Regions from separate parts of the Streptomyces amakusaensis genome, predicted to be linked through region 3. Evidence: riboswitches for the same ligand, from Rfam matches in the RefSeq annotation. Region 3 holds a riboswitch; each other region holds the start of a gene.
The links. Region 3 has a riboswitch for cyclic di-AMP ahead of ABD371_RS34785 (M23 family metallopeptidase). Riboswitches for the same ligand answer to the same signal wherever they lie in the genome.

Region 1 (4,305 bases), on a different contig from region 3:
GACCAGGAGGCCCCGGCGGACTCCGACACGACCGAGCAGAGCGACGACGAGGAAGGGGCGCGCCAGTGACCGACACCGCCGAGCCGCTGACCACCATGGAGTTCCACCCGCAGCCGCAGGCGGGCCAGGCCAGGCCCTGGGCGTTCCCCGCCCCCGACCGGGGCACCCTGGACAACGGCCTGACCGTGCTGCGCTGTCACCGCCCCGGGCAGCAGGTGGTGGCCGTCGAGCTGAATCTCGACGCCCCGCTCGACGCCGAGCCCGAGGGGCTCGACGGGGTCGCGACCATCATGGCGCGCGCCCTCTCCGAGGGCACCGACAAGCGCTCCGCCGAGGAGTTCGCGGCCGAGCTGGAGCGCTGCGGGGCCACCCTCGACGCCCACGCCGACCACGCCGGCGTCCGGGTCTCGCTGGAGGTGCCGGTCTCCCGGCTGGCCAAGGCGCTCGGGCTGCTCGCCGAGGCGCTGCGCGCGCCCGCCTTCCTCGACAGCGAGATCGAGCGGCTGGTGCGCAACCGGCTGGACGAGATCCCGCACGAGAGCGCGAACCCGGGCCGCCGGGCCGCCAAGGAGCTGTACCGCCAGCTCTTCCCGGCCTCCCTGCGGATCTCCCGCCCCCGGCAGGGCACCGAGGAGACCGTCGCCCGGATCGATTCCGCCGCCGTGCGCGCCTTCTTCGAGGCGCATGTCCGGCCCGCCACCGGCACCGCCGTGATCGTCGGCGATCTGACCGGGGTCGACCTCGACGCCGTGCTCGCCGAGACCCTCGGCGAGTGGACGGGCGACACCGCCGCCCTGCGCCCGGTGCCGGCGGCCGTCGCCGACGACACCGGCCGGGTGGTCATCGTGGACCGCCCCGGCGCGGTCCAGACCCAGCTGCTGATCGGCCGGGTCGGCGCGGACCGCCACGACCGGGTCTGGCCGGCCCAGGTGCTCGGCGCGTACTGCCTCGGCGGCACCCTCACCTCCCGGCTCGACCGGGTGCTGCGCGAGGAGAAGGGCTACACCTACGGGGTGCGCGCCTTCGGCCAGGTGCTGCGCTCGGCCCCCGACGGCTCGGGCACGGCGCTGCTCGGCATCAGCGGCTCGGTGGACACCCCCAACACCGGCCCGGCGCTGGAGGACCTCTGGAAGGTGCTGCGGACGCTCGCGGCCGAGGGGCTCACCGACGCCGAGCGGGATGTCGCCGTGCAGAATCTGGTGGGCGTGGCCCCGCTGCGGTTCGAGACGGCCGCCTCCGTCGCGGGGACGCTGGCCGACCAGGTCGAGCAGTACCTCCCCGACGACTACCAGGCCCAGTTGTACGTCCGGCTGGCCGAGACGGGCACGGTGGAGGCGACGGCCGCGGTCGTCAGCGCCTTTCCCGAGGACCGGCTGGTCACGGTGCTCGTCGGCGACGCCGGGCAGATCGCCGAGTCCGTCAAGGCGCTCGGTATCGGCGAAGTGACCGTTGTCACCGGCTGATTGAGGTCGCGGAGGGAACCCCGGCGGTGATGACCCGCCGGGGTTCCGCCGTTTGATAGTTAAATGCCCCTTTTGATGGCTGATCAGGTGGAAGCTAGCTGTCTGCCCTGTGGCATGTGCAACAAAAATCGCTCTCTGTTTGGCGAAGGAAAGCCCGCGCGCATAGCGTCGGTCCGGCTGTTCGCCCGCTGTACGCCGCACTCGTGGCACGGGCAGCCATCGCCGAATCCCCACAGGGCGCGAGCCCGGGGAGCCGGGGACCCACCGTCCCCAGGGGTGAATCGTGTGCCTTCGCGTCCGCGCGGAGGGACGCGTAGGAGACCTTCCTGCTCCGAACCCGTCAGCTAACCCGGTAGGCGAGAAGGAAGGAAAGGATCAGCCTCTCCATGGCGTTGACCCGCCCCACCGGGAAACACCGTGCCCCGAGCCGTATGACGCGCAGAAGCGCGACCATCGCCGGAGCCGCCACCATCGCCACCACCGGAGTCTGCGGAACCCTCGCCACCCCGGCGGTCGCCGCCGAGACCGGCACCACGGCGTCCATGGAGGACACCGGAACGACCCTGATCCTCGCCGCCGACGCCGAGGCCGACTCCCTCGCCGACGAGGTCGCCGACCAGGCCGCCACCCAGCAGCGCGCGGCCGTCGCCCGGGTCGAGGCCGCGGAGGAGGCCGAGCGCCGCGCCGTGGCCCGCGCCCTGGAGCTCCGCGAGGCCGAGGTCCGTGCCGAGCGTGAGGCCGAGCGGAAGCGGCTCAGCGCCTTCCAGCTCCCCATCGCCGGTTCCCACATCTCCACCGGCTACCAGACCGGCGGCTCGCTCTGGTCCTCCGGCAGCCACTCCGGCATCGACTTCCACGCCTCCTACGGCACCTCCGTGGTCTCCGTCGGCTCGGGCACCGTCGTCGAGGCCGGCTGGGGCGGCGCGTACGGGAACAACGTCGTGATCAGGATGAACGACGGCACCTACACCCAGTACGGCCATCTCGCCTCCGTCGGTGTGGCCGTCGGCCAGGCCGTCGTGCCGGGCCAGCAGATAGGCCTCGCCGGCTCCACCGGCAACTCCACCGGGACGCATCTCCACTTCGAGGCCCGCACCGGCTCCGAGTACGGCTCGGACGTCAACCCGGTCGCCTATCTCCGCGCCCGGGGCGTCTCCCTCTGATCCCTCCCCGGCCGATCCCTGCCCGAGAAGCCAAGCCCTGAAAAAAGCGAAGCCGTGGTGTCCCGCGAACGGGACACCACGGCTTCGCTCCGCCCCGGGGCGGTCAGGGTCGGGTCAGACCGTCTCGGGGAGTTCTTCGAGGCCCTCGGCGACCAGCTTGGCCAGCCGGTCCAGCGCGGCGTCGGCGCCCTCGGCGTCCGAGGCCAGCACGATCTCCTCGCCGCCCTGCGCGCCCAGACCGAGCACCGCGAGCATGGAGGCCGCGTTGACCGGGTTGCCGTCGGCCTTGGCGATCGTGACCGGAACGCCGGAGGCCGTCGTGGCGCGGACGAAGATGGAGGCGGGTCGGGCGTGCAGGCCCTCGGCCCAGCCGACGGTGACGCGGCGCTCAGCCATAGTGTTGCCCTTCGGGGTAAATCGGTTGTCTAGACCAGTGTGCCATGGTACGGGACCGGGGGGCCGCCGTACGCTTTCGGCATGCGGAGCGCGGCTGAGCAGACCTATCCCGATCACTGGGAAGCAGATGTGGTGCTGCGCGACGGGGGCACCGCGCGCGTCAGGCCCATCACCACCGAGGACGCCGGGCGGCTGGTCAGCTTCTACGAACAGGTCTCGGACGAGTCCAAGTACTACCGCTTCTTCGCGCCCTACCCCCAGCTCTCCGCCAAGGACGTCCACCGCTTCACCCACCACGACTACGTGGACCGGGTCGGGCTCGCCGTCACCGTGGGCGGGGAGTTCATCGCGACCGTCCGCTACGACCGGATCGACGCCGCCGGCCGCCCCGCGAGCGCCCCCGCCGACCGGGCCGAGGTCGCCTTCCTCGTCCAGGACGCCCACCAGGGGCGCGGGGTCGCCTCCGCGCTGCTCGAACACATCGCCGCGGTGGCCCGGGAGCGCGGGATCCGGCGGTTCGCCGCCGAGGTGCTGCCCGCGAACACCAAGATGATCAAGGTGTTCCGGGACGCCGGATTCACCCAGCGGCGGAGCTTCGAGGACGGCTCCGTCCATCTCACCCTCGATCTCGAACCCACCGAGAAGTCCCTCGCCGTGCAGCGCGCCCGTGAGCAGCGCGCCGAGGCCCGCTCCGTGCAGCGGCTCCTCGCACCCGGCTCGGTGGCCGTCATCGGCACCGGACGCGCCCCGGGCGGGGTCGGCCGGACCGTGCTCCGCAATCTCGTCGCCAGCGGGTACGAAGGCCGCGTCTACGCGGTGAACAGCGCCTTTCCCGCCTCGTGGCACGAGGTCGACGGGGTGCCCGCGGTCCGCTCCGTCGGCGAGATCACCGGCGAGATCACCGGCGGGCCCGGGGAGACGGTCGACCTCGCGATCGTCGCGGTCCCGGCCGAGCGGGTGCCCGAGGCGGTCGCCGACTGCGGTGAGCACGGAGTGCGCGGGCTCGTCGTGCTCTCCGCCGGATACGCCGAGAGCGGGGTCGACGGCAGACGCCGCCAGCGGGAGCTGGTCCGCCAGGCCCGCTCGTACGGCATGCGGATCATCGGCCCGAACTCGTTCGGGATCATCAGCACCGCCGCCCCGGCCCGGCTCAACGCCTCGCTCGCGCCGCAGATGCCCGCGCCCGGCCGGATCGCGCTCTTCACCCAGTCCGGGGCGATCGGCATCGCGCTGCTGTCGGGGCTGCACCGGAGGGGAGCCGGACTCTCCACCTTCATCTCCTC
Region 2 (4,305 bases), on a different contig from region 3:
CTCGAAGGAGTAGACGCCGTCCTTGTAGAACTCGGAGGCGGCGACGTCGAGCGCGAGCGCGATGTCCTGGCCGGGGGTGTAACCGGCCTCCTTGATCGCCTCGAGGATGAGGTCGAGCGCGGCCCGGTTGGAGTCGAGGTTCGGCGCGAAGCCGCCCTCGTCGCCGAGGCCGGTGGAGAGGCCCTTCTGCTTCAGGACCTTCTTGAGGGTGTGGTAGACCTCCGCGCCCCAGCGCAGCGCCTCGGAGAAGGACTCCGCGCCGATCGGGGCGATCATGAACTCCTGGATGTCCACGTTGGAGTCGGCGTGCGAGCCGCCGTTCAGGATGTTCATCATCGGAACGGGCAGCAGGTGCGCGTTCGGGCCGCCGAGGTAGCGGAAGAGCGGCAGGTCGGAGGCCTCGGAGGCGGCGTGCGCCACGGCGAGGGAGACGCCGAGGATGGCGTTGGCGCCGAGCGAGCCCTTGTTGTCGGTGGCGTCCAGGTCGAACATGGCCTGGTCGATCAGGCGCTGCTCGGTGGCGTCGTAGCCGACCAGCTCGGGGCCGATCTGCTCGATGACGGCGAGGACGGCCTTCTCGACGCCCTTGCCGAGGTAGCGGTTCTGGTCGCCGTCACGAAGCTCGATGGCTTCGAAGGCTCCGGTGGAAGCACCGGAGGGAACGGCAGCACGGCCGGTGCTGCCGTCGTCGAGGCCAACCTCGACCTCGACCGTGGGGTTGCCTCGGGAGTCCAGGATTTCCCGGGCTACGACGACGTCGATGGACGGCACGAGCATCTCCTTATGGGATGTGACGCATGGAATGCAGGGTCTCATTGGCCTTGCGACAAGAGCCTAACCGTCCAGCGGGTCACACCCGGCGGATGCCCGCCCCCCGAGACGGAAGAACCCGCTTTTACCGACTGGTAACGAGACCCTCGACGAATAGCACCCCGGCCCGGCGCGTTCGGGGGAAGCGCGCCGGACCGGGGTGGTCCACTGCCCGGAGAGCGCCTTTTCCCAAAGACGCTCCACAAAGGGAGGGGCGGATCAGCTCAGGTCGAGCAGCTGGCCCGGGTAGATGACATCGGCGTCCTGGACGATGTCCTTGTTCAGCTGGAACAGCTCGCCCCAGCCGCCGTCGACCTTCTCGGCCGCGGCGATGGTGCTGAGGGTGTCGCCGGCCTTGACCTCGTACTCGCCGTCGCCCTTCTGGAAGCCCTGGACCTTGGCGGCGGGCTTCGACTGGGGCTGCGCGGCCTGCGGGGCCGGGGCGGGGGCCTGGGCGCGCTCGGAGCGGGTGGTCGGGACCTCGGCGCGCTGCTGCTGGGGCTGGGCCTGCTGCTGCGGCGCCTGCTGCTGGGGCTGGGCCTGCTGCTTGGGGGCCTGCTTGACCGGGGCCGGGGCCGGGGTGGTGCCGGTGTACGGGGTGTTGGAGAGGCCGACGCCACAGCTCGGCCACGCGCCCTTGCCCTGGCCGGCGAGGACCTTCTCGGCGGTCTGGATCTGCTGGGCCTTGGTCGCCTTGTCGGCGGTGGGGGCGTAGGCGGTGCCGCCGTACGCGGCCCAGGTGGAGGCCGAGAACTGGAGGCCGCCGTAGTAACCGTTGCCGGTGTTGATGGACCAGTTGCCGCCGGACTCGCACTGGGCGACCTTGTCCCACTCGGCGGCGGTGGCCGCGGACGCGGTGCTCGCGCCGATCAGCGGGGCGGCGACGGCCGCGCCGGTGACACCGGCGAACGTGACGACGCGGACAGCCTTGGACGGGCGACGGTGCTTGCCCTTGCCGGAAAACAGCATGGAACTTCTCCTCACCGACGCCTGCGAGGTGAGCTGTCGGGTTCGGGCCAAGTGAGTTGCCCGGCCGCGCGTCCTAGCGCGCGGCTTCACCCCAAGCCGGTTCCCGCCGTCGTCTCCAACGGCCGGTGCCCGGCGCCTACCTGGGTCCCCCGCTCCTGCCTTCGGCGCACTCAAGCGTCGATTCCCTTCGACCGACGGCAGGATTCGGCGTGACGGTCGACGGGGCCCGCGGTGGCGAGCGGTTCGAACCGTAGACGCAGCTCTCCCTGTTGTTCAAAGGAGCACAACGGGGAGAAATCGCCCATCCCATCACTCCGGTACCTGGCGTTTCCGCAGGTCGGGGATGGAATGAGCGATTCCACTTAGCGTTTCGCATCCAATGCGACAAAGAGATGCTTGTCTCATTCGAGCAAACTAGGACAGAAGCGCCCTAACTACCCCTGCTGTGCGGCGAGGTCGAGGCTCTGGCCGGGGTGGATGAGGTCGGGGTCGCCGCCCACCGTCTCCTTGTTCTCCTCGTAGAGGGCGTTCCAGCCGCCGTCGAGCTTCTGTGCCTGCGCGATGGCCCAGAGGCTGTCGCCGGGCCGGACGGTGTACGCGCCGTCCTTCCCCTCTCCGGCCTTCCCGCCCGCCTTCTCCTCCGCCTTCTCTCCCGTGCCGGGCGTCCGGGTGACGCCGTCGCGGGCCGGGGAGTCGCCGCGGGAGACATGGCCGGGGTCGGCCTCGCGCTCGGCGACCGGGTCGCCGGAGGCGTCCGTCCCCTCCGAGGCCGGCTCGCCCTGACCGGCCCGTGCGCCCTGCTCGCCCTGATCGCCCTGCTCGCCTTGTTCGTCGGCGCGGGGCGGGCCGCCCGCGGCCGAACCGGCGTCCCCGCCGGCCCGCTCGCCGGAGTCGGCGGTCCGCTGCGGGGCGGCCGGCTCCTTCGCGGGCTCGCCGCGGTGCTTGCCGGGGCCCTTCTCCTTGTCCTGGCCCTTGGCCGCGTCCTTGACGGCCTCGGCGGCGTCCTTGGCCTTCTCCCGGTCCGCGCCGGGGCCGGTGCCGCCTGCGCGGTCCGCGCCGCTGCCCACGCCCTGGGTCTCGGCGGGGGCCGGAGCGGCGGACTCCGTGGCGGAGCGCTCGGCCTTCTTCGGCTCGGCCGGGGCTGCGGACGGCTCCGAGCCGCCGCCGGCCTTGGTGGTGAGCCCGGCCATCTCGGCGCAGGAGGCCCACGCCTTCGCGCCCTGCGCGGCGAGGACCTTCTCCGCCACGGCTATCTGCTGCGAGCGGCTGGCGAGGTCGGCGCGGGAGGCGTAGTCCGTACCGCCGAACGCCTCCCAGGTGGCCTGCGAGAACTGGAGTCCGCCGTAGTAGCCGTTGCCGGTGTCGGCGCTCCACGCGCCGCCGCTCTCGCACTCCGCGACCCGGTCCCATGTCGTGGACTCGGCCGCGGTGGCCGATCCCGCGCCGAGCAGCGGGATCGCGATGGCGGAGCCCGTCACCCCTGCCGCGACAACGAGGGCCGGGACCTGACGGGGTCGGCGATGTCGCCCATTACCGGAGAGCATGCGGTTGCCTTTCGCCTGACTGCTTGAGACGGGGTGAACGTAGCCGCACTCGAACATGAGTCACAAGTCGATGCAGCGGAGATCACGCGAAAGTCACAATGATGACGGAGTGTCAGTTCAGTGCCGTTTCAACGGCTCCCGAACTCCACCGGCAGGGTGCGCAATCCACGCATAATCAGCCCGCCGCGCCACCTCAAATCGGCCGGATCGGCGGCCAGACGGAGGTCCGGCAACCTTCTGAGCAGGGTCGCGATGGCGGTTTGTCCCTCCAGCCTGGCGAGCGGCGCACCGAGGCAGTAGTGGATGCCGTGGCCGTATCCCAAGTGCTGATTGTCACGCCGGGAAAGGTCGAGAACGTCCGGTTCGTCAAACCGGTCGGGATCCCGGTCGGCGGCGGCCAGCACCACGAGCACGGGGTCGCCCGCCGCGATCCGCTCGCCGCCGATGACGAGATCCTCCGTGGCGAACCGCCAGGTGGCCACCTCCACCGGACCGTCGTGGCGCAGCAGTTCCTCGACACCGGTCTCCAGCAGTCCTGTCTCGCCCGCCGCCAGGGACGCCTGGAGGCGCTCCCGCTCCCCCGGATTGCGGAGCAGTGAGTAGACGCCGTTGCCGATGAGATTGACGGTGGTCTCGAAACCGGCGAAGAGAAGAATGAAGGCCATCGCGGCGGCCTCGTTCTCGGTGAGATGCTCGCCGTGGTCACTGGCCCGGATCAGCCCGGAGATCAGATCGTCTCCGAGGTTCTCGCGTTTGCGGTGAATCAGCTCGACGAGATAGCCGCGCATTTTCTTCACCGAGCGGGCCACACCGCCCCGGGGGCCGCCGCCGTGACGAATCATCATTCCCGCCCAGTCGCGGAAGTCGTCCTGGTCTTCGCGGGGAACGCCCAGCAGGTCACAGATGGCGTAAATGGGCAGCGGAAAAGCGAACTCATGGATCAGATCGGCCTCGCCCCGCTCCAGGAAACCGTCGATGAGCT
Region 3 (4,305 bases):
GAGCGCCCGCCGTGATCACGGAATGGGCGTCGTCAGTTGTCGGTGCTCGCCTTTAGGGTCGTGGGGTGTCCGAGCCGTCAGCACAGCCCTCACAGCCCTGTCCGCCCGCGCATGCGCCGCCCGCCCATTCGCCGCCCCGGCCGGCCCATGCCCCGGCGGCGGCCCCGGCCGTCCCCGGGCAGGCCGGTTCGGGACCCGCCGTCCCGGCCTGTGGCCAGGAGCCGCTGTTCGACGCCGTGCCCGAGCGGGCCCGCTGGCGCTACAAGCCGCGCGCCGCCCGGATCTGGCAGAGCAAGGCGGTCAGGGCGGGCCTCCCGATCATCGTGCTCGCTCTCTGCGCGCTGGTCATCCTCGCCCTCGTACGGGAGGAGACCGGCCCGGAGGGCTTCCTCGTCGGGCTCGGGCTGGCCACGCTCCCCGTGCCGCTGCTCGTCGCCGCCTTCCGCTGGCTGGACCGGGTCGAGCCGGGCCCCTGGCGGAATCTGATCTTCGCCTTCGCCTGGGGCGCGTTCGCCGCCGCCCTGGTGGCGATCCTGGCGAACTCCTTCGCGGTGCGCTGGATAGCGACCGCCACCGCCGACCCCAACAGCGCGGAGGGCCTCGGCGCGACGGTCATCGCACCGGTGGTGGAGGAGTCCGCGAAAGCGGTGGCGATCCTGCTGATCTTCATCTTCCGCCGCCGGCACTTCACCGGGATCGTCGACGGTGTGGTGGTGGCCGGTCTCACCGCGACCGGCTTCGCCTTCACCGAGAACATCCTCTATCTCGGCACCGCCTTCGGCGAGGACCAGGAGCTGGGCCACTCCGGGCTGGAGTCGGTGACGGCCGCGACGTTCTTCGTCCGGATCGTCATGTCGCCGTTCGCCCACCCGCTCTTCACCATGCTGACCGGCATCGGCTTCGGCATCGCCGCGCTGGCCCCGCGCCATCGGCGGTTCCGCCGGTGGGCGCTGCCGCTGCTCGGCCTCGTACTGTCGATGGGCATGCACGCGCTGTGGAACGGCTCGGCCTCGTACTGGGGCCCGTGGGGCTTCTACGCGGTGTACGGGATGTTCATGGTCCCCACGTTCGCGCTGCTGACCTGGCTGACCGTCTGGACCCGGCAGCGGGAGCTGCGGACGATAGCGGCCGAGCTGCCCGCCTACGCGGCGGCCGGCTGGCTCTCGCCCGCCGAGCCGCAGGCGCTCTCCTCGATGAAGGCGCGCGCCTCGGCCCGTGACATGGCCCGCCGGACACTGGGGGCCGCCGCCGCGCACACGGTCTCCGAGTACCAGCGGTTCGCGACCTCGCTGGCCTTTCTGCGGCACCGGGCGGGCCGGGGAGCCGCCGACCCCGACTTCGTCGCCCGTGAGCAGGAGCTGCTGCACCACATGTGGCAGCGGAAGGAGGTGGCGGCCCCGGCGCTGACGTACGCGGCGAGGGCGACGGGCCGGGTGTGGGTCCCGCCGCCCCACCGTGACTACGAGGGCTACAACCCGTACCGGCGCTGAGCGGTCAAAGCGTGAGCCGGACGGTGAATCGGGCCGTGGCTCGGGCCGTGGGTCAGACCGTGAGGCCCTTGCCCCGCAGCCAGGCCATCGGGTCGATGCCCGAGCCGCCCGAGGTCTTGATCTCCAGGTGCAGATGCGGGGCGGAGGAGTTGCCGGTGGAGCCGACCCGGCCGATGGTCTCGCCGGGGGCCACCTTCTGGCCGGCGCTCACGGTCATCGAGGACAGGTGCGCGTACCAGGCCTCCGTGCCGTCGGAGAGCTGGAGCACGATCAGATAGCCGTACGCCGCCCCGGACCAGCCGGCGGACTTGACGGTGGCACCGCCCACGGCCTTGACCGGGGTCCCGGCCGGAGCGGCGAAGTCGAGGCCGGTGTGCTGGCCGGAGGACCACATCGGGCCGGACTGACCGTAGGTGGCGGTGATCCGGTACGAGGAGGTCGGCAGGGAGAAGCTCCCGGTGAGCTTGGCGACGCGCTCGGCCTCGGCCTTCTCCGCCGCCTTCGCGGCGGCGGCGTCGGCGGCCTTCTTCTCCTCGGCCTTCTTCGCAGCGGCCTCGGCCTCGGCCTTCTTCTTCGCCTTCTCCTCGGCTTCCTTCTCGGCTTCCCTCTCCGCCTTCTCGGCGGCCTTGGCCGCCTTCTCCGCCGCGGCCTTCTCGGCGGCGGCCGTGGCAGCGGCCTCGGCTCCCGCCTGCTGCTCCTCGGCCTGCTCCAGGATCCGGGAGCGCAGCGCCTCGGCGGCGGTGGTCCGGGAAGCGCCGACCTCCTCGCCGATGCCGCCCATCGTCTCGTACGAGGCGGTGTCCGCGGTGTCGGCGGTGTCCGGCTCGGCCGCGTCGTCGGACATGAAAGACCCGACGCCGGGAAGGTCTTCGACGTCGGGCAGGGAGTCGACGAGCGCGTCGGGGAGGGATATCGAGACGGCCGGCTTGTTCTGCGCGGTGGCGATGCCGCCCGCGCCGACGGCCGCAATCACGCCGACGCCGAGCACGGTGGAGCTGCGGGCGAATCCGCCGCGCTGCTTCATCACACGATGACGGTGCCGGCCGCGCACCGGACGGACGGTCTCGGCGGTGGGGTTCCACTCACCGACGGACGGTGCGGCTCCGCCCTCGCTGAAGACACCGGTCCTGAAAGGCGATTCCGGGGCAGGGGTGTTGGACGCCACTGAGGCGCACTCCTTTCCTTCCTTCTCGCCTACCGGGTTAGCTGACGGGTTCGGAGCAGGAAGGTCTCCTACGGGCCTCGCACACCGCGCACCGCACGGCGAGCCAAGCCCGATTCACCCCAATTGGTGGTTCCCCGGTTCCCTTGCGGAATTCGGCGCTCGCGCGCGGCGCCGTCCTGACGACGGCTGGGACGACCGCGCTGCGTTATCGAACGTTAATAGACACGCGGACCGGATTCCAAGTTGTTCCCAGTGATCTTTAATTACTTTGCCATGAACTTACCCGGACACATGCGGGCGGATTCGGGCGACTTGAGCCACCGTCGGAAACCTTCGCGAAACTGACAGTGTATCAATTGTTATCAGAGGGCTGCGTTTCGGCTACGCACAGTGCAGACCTTTATGTCACCTTCACGGCCAGAGCACGCCCGGACCGGCCCCCGCCGGAGGCGGACGCTCCGGTGCCCGGACCACCGCGAGCAGGGCCATGTCGTCCGTCGACCCCCCGCCGGTGTGCCGCCGTACGTCGTCGAGCAGCTCGTCCAGCAGCTCCCCCGGGCCGGGGAAGATCCGCCCGCGCAGCCGCAGCACCGGGTCGTAGAACTCGCCCCGCGCGTTCCGCGCCTCGGAGAGCCCGTCGGTGTAGAGCAGCAGTGTGGCCCCCGGCGGCAGCGGGTACTCCTCGGCCCGGTCCGGCCGTACCCCCAGCTCGCCCATGGAGAGCGGCAGCGCGTACTCGGCGGGCTCCAGGGAGACCAGCCCGCCGTCCGCGTACAGCAGCAGCGGCGCGGGGTGGCCCCGGTTCACCAGCCGCAGGACGCCGCCGCCGCGCGGGATCTCGGCGAGCACGGCGGTGGTGAAGGCCTCGGCGGCGTCCAGGGTCTCCCGCCGGTGGGACTCCCGGGTCAGCGCCCGCTCCAGCCGCCCGGTCACCCCCTCCAGCGAACTCTCCTGCTCGGCGGCCTCCCGGAAGGCGCCGATGGCGACCGCCACCGCCTCCACCGCGCCCAGCCCCTTGCCCCGTACGTCGCCGACCACCAGCCGTACGCCGTGCGGGGTGTCCTGTACGGCGAAGAGATCGCCGCCGATGAACGCGTCCGCGAGCGCCGCCTCGTAGCGCGCGGCGATCCTCAGGCCGCCGATCTCCTCGGCGGGGGTGGGCAGCACGGCCCGCTGGGCGGTCTCGGCGATCACCCGGGCGGAGGCCAGCCGCTCGCTGCCGCGCCGGATGACCCGGTTGATGAGCAGGGCCAGACCGGAGACGGTGATCACGGTGGCCAGCTCGGTGTAGGCCATCGGCTCGGCCAGCATGCTCTTGTAGAAGTGGAGCCCGATCACCGCGGCGGTCGCCGCGATCCCGGTCCACAGGGTGGTGAGCCAGGAGAAGAACGGGGCCGCGATCAGCGGGGCGGCGGCGAACATCGGCGCGGCCGTGTACCGGGGCGGGGTGAGCAGATCGAAGATCACCCCGCCCGCGATCATCAGCGCGGGCAGCATCCGGACGAAGCGGCGGGCGACGCCGCTGGGCTGCTCCTCCTGCTGCGCCAAGGGGGCTCTCCCGACCGGTGCGTCGCCGAGACGGCTGCGGGCACGGTTGCCCCGCACCCTCAGGCTCGCCGTAAGCGGGCATCGGTGCGAGCCGCCGCCGTC

Region 1: another riboswitch for cyclic di-AMP. It lies ahead of ABD371_RS26990 (M23 family metallopeptidase); the one in region 3 lies ahead of ABD371_RS34785 (M23 family metallopeptidase).
Region 2: another riboswitch for cyclic di-AMP. It lies ahead of ABD371_RS00455 (transglycosylase family protein); the one in region 3 lies ahead of ABD371_RS34785 (M23 family metallopeptidase).

What each region holds. Positions count from the first base shown of each region.
Region 1 is NZ_BAAASB010000017.1:73,497-77,801, reverse strand. It holds gene ABD371_RS27000 (M16 family metallopeptidase) at 1-69, shown strand, start outside; gene ABD371_RS26995 (M16 family metallopeptidase) at 96-1,463, shown strand; cyclic di-AMP (ydaO/yuaA leader) riboswitch at 1,674-1,836, shown strand; gene ABD371_RS26990 (M23 family metallopeptidase) at 1,850-2,626, shown strand; gene ABD371_RS26985 (HPr family phosphocarrier protein) at 2,741-3,022, opposite strand; gene ABD371_RS26980 (bifunctional acetate--CoA ligase family protein/GNAT family N-acetyltransferase) at 3,104-4,305, shown strand, end outside.
Region 2 is NZ_BAAASB010000001.1:104,436-108,740, forward strand. It holds gene eno (phosphopyruvate hydratase) at 1-771, opposite strand, end outside; gene ABD371_RS00455 (transglycosylase family protein) at 1,030-1,779, opposite strand; cyclic di-AMP (ydaO/yuaA leader) riboswitch at 1,783-1,956, opposite strand; gene ABD371_RS00460 (transglycosylase family protein) at 2,214-3,323, opposite strand; gene ABD371_RS00465 (cytochrome P450 family protein) at 3,452-4,305, opposite strand, start outside.
Region 3 is NZ_BAAASB010000040.1:16,342-20,646, forward strand. It holds gene ABD371_RS34780 (PrsW family intramembrane metalloprotease) at 225-1,490, shown strand; gene ABD371_RS34785 (M23 family metallopeptidase) at 1,543-2,655, opposite strand; cyclic di-AMP (ydaO/yuaA leader) riboswitch at 2,667-2,823, opposite strand; gene ABD371_RS34790 (PP2C family protein-serine/threonine phosphatase) at 3,067-4,152, opposite strand.